2 linked regions of the Sulfuricurvum kujiense DSM 16994 genome follow. Each later gene encodes a partner of the first gene's protein in a complex. Links are inferred from orthologs where the notes say so. Each region holds a gene or a part of one and is shown on either strand. Other genes may lie near its edges.

Region 1 (2,933 bases):
GTGCATATATCCCAAAGAGGAGAGGGCGATCGGGTTGTTTTGAAGGGCGAGCGTCTCAAAAAGCTCTATCGCTTCTTCATAGCGTCCGGCATTAAAAGCATCAAATGCATTTTGCAACATAATCGGTAACCTCGGGTTTTTTTCGGCTGATTATAGCGAGGCGCTCTTAACGGCGCACTTTTCTACTTTCGCGCTGTTTTTCTTTAAGCTTGCTCACAACGTCTTTGAGTTCCTCTTTCTTTTTGAGGAGCTCTTCACGGATAAGGTACTCATCTCCGCCGTCGACTTCAGGGTCGTATTCGAGAGGTTCGGGGCTGTAATTTTTCAGCATCTCTTCCAATGTTAGGGCTTTGTCGTTATTCATGGCAATCACTCGTCATTAAAAGTTTTGCTTAATTGTAAAGCATTTTTCCTTTGTATTTTTATAGGTTTCAACATCAGAAGCTATAATTGCATTAATAATCTATGTAAAGAAGTAATAATGACATATGACGTAATCGTTGTCGGCGGTGGTCACGCCGGAATCGAAGCCGCACTCGCCTCTGCACGTATGGGACAAAATACCCTGCTGATCTCAATTTTGGCAGAGCAGGTAGGAGCGACGAGCTGTAACCCTGCCGTCGGAGGACTTGCAAAGGGGCATCTGGTACGGGAACTCGATGCTCTGGGCGGAGAGATGGGACTGCTGACCGATGAAGCGGGTATCCAGTTTCGCATCCTCAATATCACGAAAGGGCCCGCTGTCCGCGGAAGCCGCGCGCAGATCGACATGGACCGCTACCGTGTGATCGCCCGCAACAAAATCCTTACCACCCCGAACATGTCTCTGATCCAAGAGACAGTCAATGCCCTCATTATCGAAGAGGGGGTAGTCGTCGGAGTCCGTACCCATCTGCTGAACGAATACCGCGCCAAGAAGGTGATTTTGACGACGGGGACATTTCTCAACGGGGTCGTTCATATCGGAGAGATCACTCAGGAGGCGGGACGTTTCGGCGAATTCCCGGCCAAAGGGCTCACCGATTCGCTCCGCGAGGCGGGGCTGAACGTTGGACGGCTGAAGACCGGAACCTGCCCGCGCGTCGACAGCTCTTCGATCGATTTTAGTGTTATGGAGATCCAAGACGGCGATGAGTTGCCTAACCCGTTCAGTTTCCGCACCGACCGTGCCGAATTTGCCCGTACGAAAAAACAGCTTCCCTGCTATATCGCCTATACCAATGAAGAGACCCACAGCCTGATCGAGGGGAACTTTCACCGTGCACCTCTTTTTACCGGACAGATCGAGGGGGTAGGGCCGCGCTATTGCCCGAGTATCGAGGACAAGATCAACCGATTCCGCGACAAAGAGCGTCACCATCTCTTTATCGAACCGCAGACAGCGGAGAATACCGAGTGCTATATTAACGGGATGTCCACCTCCCTTCCGCCCGACGTTCAGCGTGCCATGATCCACTCGGTGCACGGTATGGAGAACGCTAAAATCGTCCGTTACGGCTATGCGATCGAGTACGACTATGTCGATCCGACCGAGCTGAAACACACGCTGGAGACGAAAAAGGTCAAAAACCTCTATTGCGCCGGTCAGCTTAACGGAACGACGGGATACGAAGAAGCGGCAGCGCAGGGGATGATGGCGGGGATCAATGCCGCACTCTCACTGCAGGGGAAAGAACCCCTCATCTTGCGCCGTGACGAAGCTTACATCGGGGTATTGATCGACGATTTGGTGACCAAAGGGACGAAAGAGCCGTACCGTATGTTCACCTCACGCGCTGAGTACCGTCTTCTTCTCCGCGAAGAGACGGCCGATCTGCGATTAGGAAAATACGGTCATGCGCTGGGTCTTATCGATGATGCACAGATGGAGCGGATCGAGACCAAACGGAGCCAAATTACGGAAGGACTGAAGCTTCTCGAAGAGACCGTCTATACCCCGAATAAAGAGTTTTTGGCATTTTTGGCCTCCATCGACGAGGAGCACATCACGGACAAACTCACGGGGATTCAGCTTGTTTCGCGCAAAAGTTTTGAGTTGGATAAGTTGGTGAAGCTGATCCCGAGTTTCGCAGAGCTTGACCCCTATATCCAAGAGCAGATTTTGATCGAAGCCAAATACGCCCGTTATGTCGAGAAACAAAGCGATGACATCGAGCGGATGAACAAAATGCTCCATATCGCAATTCCAGAAGGATTCGATTTCCGTTCTGTTTCGGGCTTATCGAACGAGATCGTCGATAAGCTCTACAAGTTCAATCCACCGACATTGCAGGCGGCATCTCAGATCAGCGGGATAACCCCTGCCGCTCTCGATATTCTTCATATCTACATCAAAATGGCTGGAAAAGGTAAATAATGCGCTATTTTTATTACGTCCATACGGGGCATCGTATCGGACTCGATCGGTTTCACCGTGCTGTCGCCATTGTCAACGAACTCCAAAAAGAGATCGATATCACATTGTTGTGTTCTGATTTTCGGATCGCTGCGGAAGCCAAAGAGTACGGCATAAAACGCTCCGTCGGAGTCGATCTGGTCCGAAATATCCCCCAAATCGCACATCACGGCGATAAAATGATTTTTGATTCAGCCGAGATCAATCCGACCCTTTTGACCGATATGACGCAGTTTTTTTCATCCTTTATCCGTATCACCGACGACCCATCCGATACCCGGCACGAAAAAGAGTTTTTGATATCGCCGTATTTGGAAGGGGAAAATATCTGCAACGCAGTCGTTATCGATGCGCGTTATTTTGAGCCGCTTCCTAAAACCATACCTCTGGCCCTTTTTTTCGGTGATGACGATTATGAAAAAGATTTGGAAAAACATCAGGAGATGTTTAAACCTCTCAACATGGAACTGTTGATGGGCTTCTACCATTTTCTCGGGTATGAAAACTCTCTTAAAGAGAGTTTCAGCACAATATATGA
Region 2 (3,071 bases), 1.8 Mb from region 1 along the record:
ATCTCTATTTACGAAGGTTCCGTTGCGCCCCTCTCCCCCCTCTCAACCGATCTTTCCCGTCCGATTGCATCGATGATCGGAGACAATTACCGTATCGTCGAGGATGATGATCGACTCCTTATCAAAGCCTCCGGTGCATGGCAAAGCATTATCGGATACAACCAAAAACGCTCTTTATACGACGATACCTCCGGAGACGGCATCGCCGAATTTTCCGATAAACCACTGGAAGATATAGGATGGCACGCAACCGAGTTTAATATCGGCTATCGCGACATCGTCGAGCAATTCGAAGCGCAGTGTGAGGGAATTTTGCTCTGCATCGAGCAAGAAGAGCCGTATCAGTTCAGCGGTTTGGGATTTGTATTTGATGTGGAACACGCACGTCAAATCGGATTTGATTATTGCGCGGCAACGATTAAAGATAAACTGGAAAACGATGAAGATTTTACCACCCTCACCGATGACGAAGCCGAAGCTGCAGAGTTTTTCAAAGCGGTTTGATCAAATAATTTTCAAATAGCGTTCCAAAATAATCTTTGCCGAAAGGGAGTCGATACGCCCGTCACGTTTGTAGCGTATGTCCCCTTTCATCAATTCTTCCGCTTCTTTGGAACTGTGCGACTCGTCCTGATAGGCAATCTCTCCGTTAAATTCGACCAAATTCATAAAGTGCGCCACACGACGGCGCATCTCATCCTCAGTCGTACTCCCCATCGGGATACCGACTACCACCGTAGTCGCCTCGTATTCGTTCAGCACTTTTTTGACATCGTTAGCCGCCTGATTACGGTTTTTCCGCTCGATGGCCGGCAATGGCGTTACCAGAGTGTTACCGTAGCTCAGCGCCAGTCCTATCCGCTTCAGTCCCAGGTCGATCGCGATAATAGCACCCATTATTTCCCCAGACAAAACTGACCGAACATCCGGTCAAACATCTCATCAAGCTCATACGGCCGGCTGATCGAAGCAACATATCGGATCGCGGCGTTGATATGGAATGAGAAGAATTCCAGTTCTCCGTCACGAAGCGGTTCATACGCCTCGTCGATGGAACGGACAGCCCCCTCGGTTGCGCTGATTTGACGCGCTGATATAAGCATCATCTCCTCGCCGTCATTCTCGTGATCCATCAAACTGCTAAGGGTATCGACCAAGACTTGAGTATCTTGTTTGCAGCTAAGGCGAATCGGATGGTAGTGCTCTATTGAGCTCATATCAAACACTTGAGGCAGATCCGATTTGTTTACAATACAGATAAACGGTTTTTCGCTTCGATAACGCTCGACGAGATCAATGATAGAGCGGTCTTCTTCATCAATCTCGCGTGAAGCGTCAAACAATGCAATCACTACATCGGCATTTTCAATCGCCGCAATGGAGCGCTCAATACCGATCCGCTCGATTTCATCACTTGCGTTACGTATTCCTGCCGTATCGACCAGACGGATCAAATGAGTACCGATACGCACCTGTTCCTCGATCGTGTCACGGGTAGTCCCTGCGATGTCACTGACGATCGCACGCTCGTAATCGAGCAGTGCGTTGAGAAGCGAACTTTTCCCGACATTGGGTTTTCCGATAATAGCGACCCGAAATCCCTGCATCAATCCTGAGCGTCTTCGGCTTGATTCGAGGGTACGCGAAAGGGTATGTTTGATATTTTCGAGTTTGACTTCGATCTGATCAACGACATCTTCGGGGAGATCCTCCTCGGCATAATCGATGACCACTTCCGAATAGGCCAAAATCTCTAGCAGCGAATCGCGGATCCCCTCGATGTATCCGCGCAGCTCCCCTTTCATCTGACGCGCTAGTATCCGCGCTGCATCGTCGCTTTTGGCTTCGATCAGCGCGGCGGTCGCTTCGGCTTGCGTCAGATCGAGACGGCCGTTTAAAAATGCCCGTTTGCTGAACTCTCCCGGTTCCGCCAACCGTGCCCCTTCATGTAAAACGGCACGAAGCAGCGATTCGGCAACGACGTAGCCGCCGTGACATTGAAATTCGACAACCTCTTCTCCGGTAAAACTGCGAGGTGCCTGGAAGTAGATAACAATCGCTTCGTCAATCAAAGTACCGTCGTTGTGATGCAAAGAGGCAAGGGTTGCATAGCGGGGTTGCAGGTTCGATTTTCGGGTGAGCTTTAAAGCGATTTCAAGCGAGCGATCTCCGCTCAGGCGGAGAATCGAAATGGAGCCGATGCCGTTTGCGGTGGCAATGGCGGCAATAGTCTCATTCATCAATATTCGTGGTAACTGTTGATAATGATAAACTTTCCGCCGTCACGGGTAGAGCGGATAGCAACATAGCGGTCAGGATATCGGTCACGAAGCTGTTTTAACGCGATCTGCACTAATACACCGTCGAGCACTTTGGTTTGGGCACGCCCCTCTTGGTCGATGATATCACAGATATTGACCAGATATCGGGAAATCGACTCTTCCTGATTTTTCAAAAACTCTGCAATTTCAAGACGCAGCTGCATTCCGTAAACCGCATTGATCCAGTTGAAGAGCATATACGAGAGTGCTTTGTAGCGGTATCCCTCTTTGCCGATCATCAATGCCGCATCGACACCGCTAAACTCGACAAGAAGCGTATTTTCATCATACACGCTGACATCGATATCGTTAATGTCGAAACAGATGTCTTTAAAGAGGATATTGATCTGTTCTTTCACTTCATCGGCGCACTCTTGTGCGGAGAGCTGATACATATCGCTCTCATATTCCCCCTCTTCCTCAAAGTCGTCCGCCTGCTCGTAAAACTTGTCGCTGAGCACCAGTTCATCCGGTTCAGCCAACGTCGCAAGCGGTTTCTCGACACTCACAGGTATCGATTCTTCTTCAACAGGAGCCGAAGGTTTTTGAGGAAGGTTGGCAATAATAATCGCCGATTTTTTAAAGAGCCCCAATACCCCTTTCGAAGGGAACTGAACGATCTCTACTTGTAAAGCGGTAACGGAACATCCAAATTCAGCAGCCGCTTTAGCGTATGCTTGTTCTAATGTCGGAGCTTCAATCTTTTTCATGATGCTTTTCCGCAAGATGAGCTTCATGTCGTGCCGCACG

Evidence for each region. The genes of interacting proteins can lie anywhere in the genome.
Region 2: the proteins of mnmG (region 1) and mnmE are in contact, whole or in part, in a solved structure (PDB 9HIP), measured with the Escherichia coli proteins. The link is inferred for Sulfuricurvum kujiense DSM 16994 from one-to-one orthologs.

The regions. Positions count from the first base shown.
Region 1 is NC_014762.1:2,334,958-2,337,890, reverse strand. What follows is about bases 57-2,918. They hold mnmG (tRNA uridine-5-carboxymethylaminomethyl(34) synthesis enzyme MnmG), read left to right. Parts: upstream 57-481; coding sequence 482-2,356; downstream 2,357-2,918. Other genes in these bases: SULKU_RS11655 (hypothetical protein), read left to right, coding at 2,356-2,918; SULKU_RS11665 (hypothetical protein), read right to left, coding at 167-364; SULKU_RS11670 (tetratricopeptide repeat protein), read right to left, coding at 57-120. In the rest of the region: more of SULKU_RS11670, read right to left, coding at 1-56; more of SULKU_RS11655, read left to right, coding at 2,919-2,933. UniProt on the Escherichia coli protein: NAD-binding protein involved in the addition of a carboxymethylaminomethyl (cmnm) group at the wobble position (U34) of certain tRNAs, forming tRNA-cmnm(5)s(2)U34.
Region 2 is NC_014762.1:556,134-559,204, reverse strand. Bases 72-3,071 are described here. They hold mnmE (tRNA uridine-5-carboxymethylaminomethyl(34) synthesis GTPase MnmE), read right to left. Parts: upstream 2,247-3,071; coding sequence 897-2,246; downstream 72-896. Other genes in these bases: yidC (membrane protein insertase YidC), read right to left, coding at 3,018-3,071; SULKU_RS02925 (Jag N-terminal domain-containing protein), read right to left, coding at 2,240-3,031; ruvX (Holliday junction resolvase RuvX), read right to left, coding at 505-897; SULKU_RS02940 (hypothetical protein), read left to right, coding at 72-504. Also shown: more of SULKU_RS02940, read left to right, coding at 1-71. UniProt on the Escherichia coli protein: Exhibits a very high intrinsic GTPase hydrolysis rate. Involved in the addition of a carboxymethylaminomethyl (cmnm) group at the wobble position (U34) of certain tRNAs, forming tRNA-cmnm(5)s(2)U34.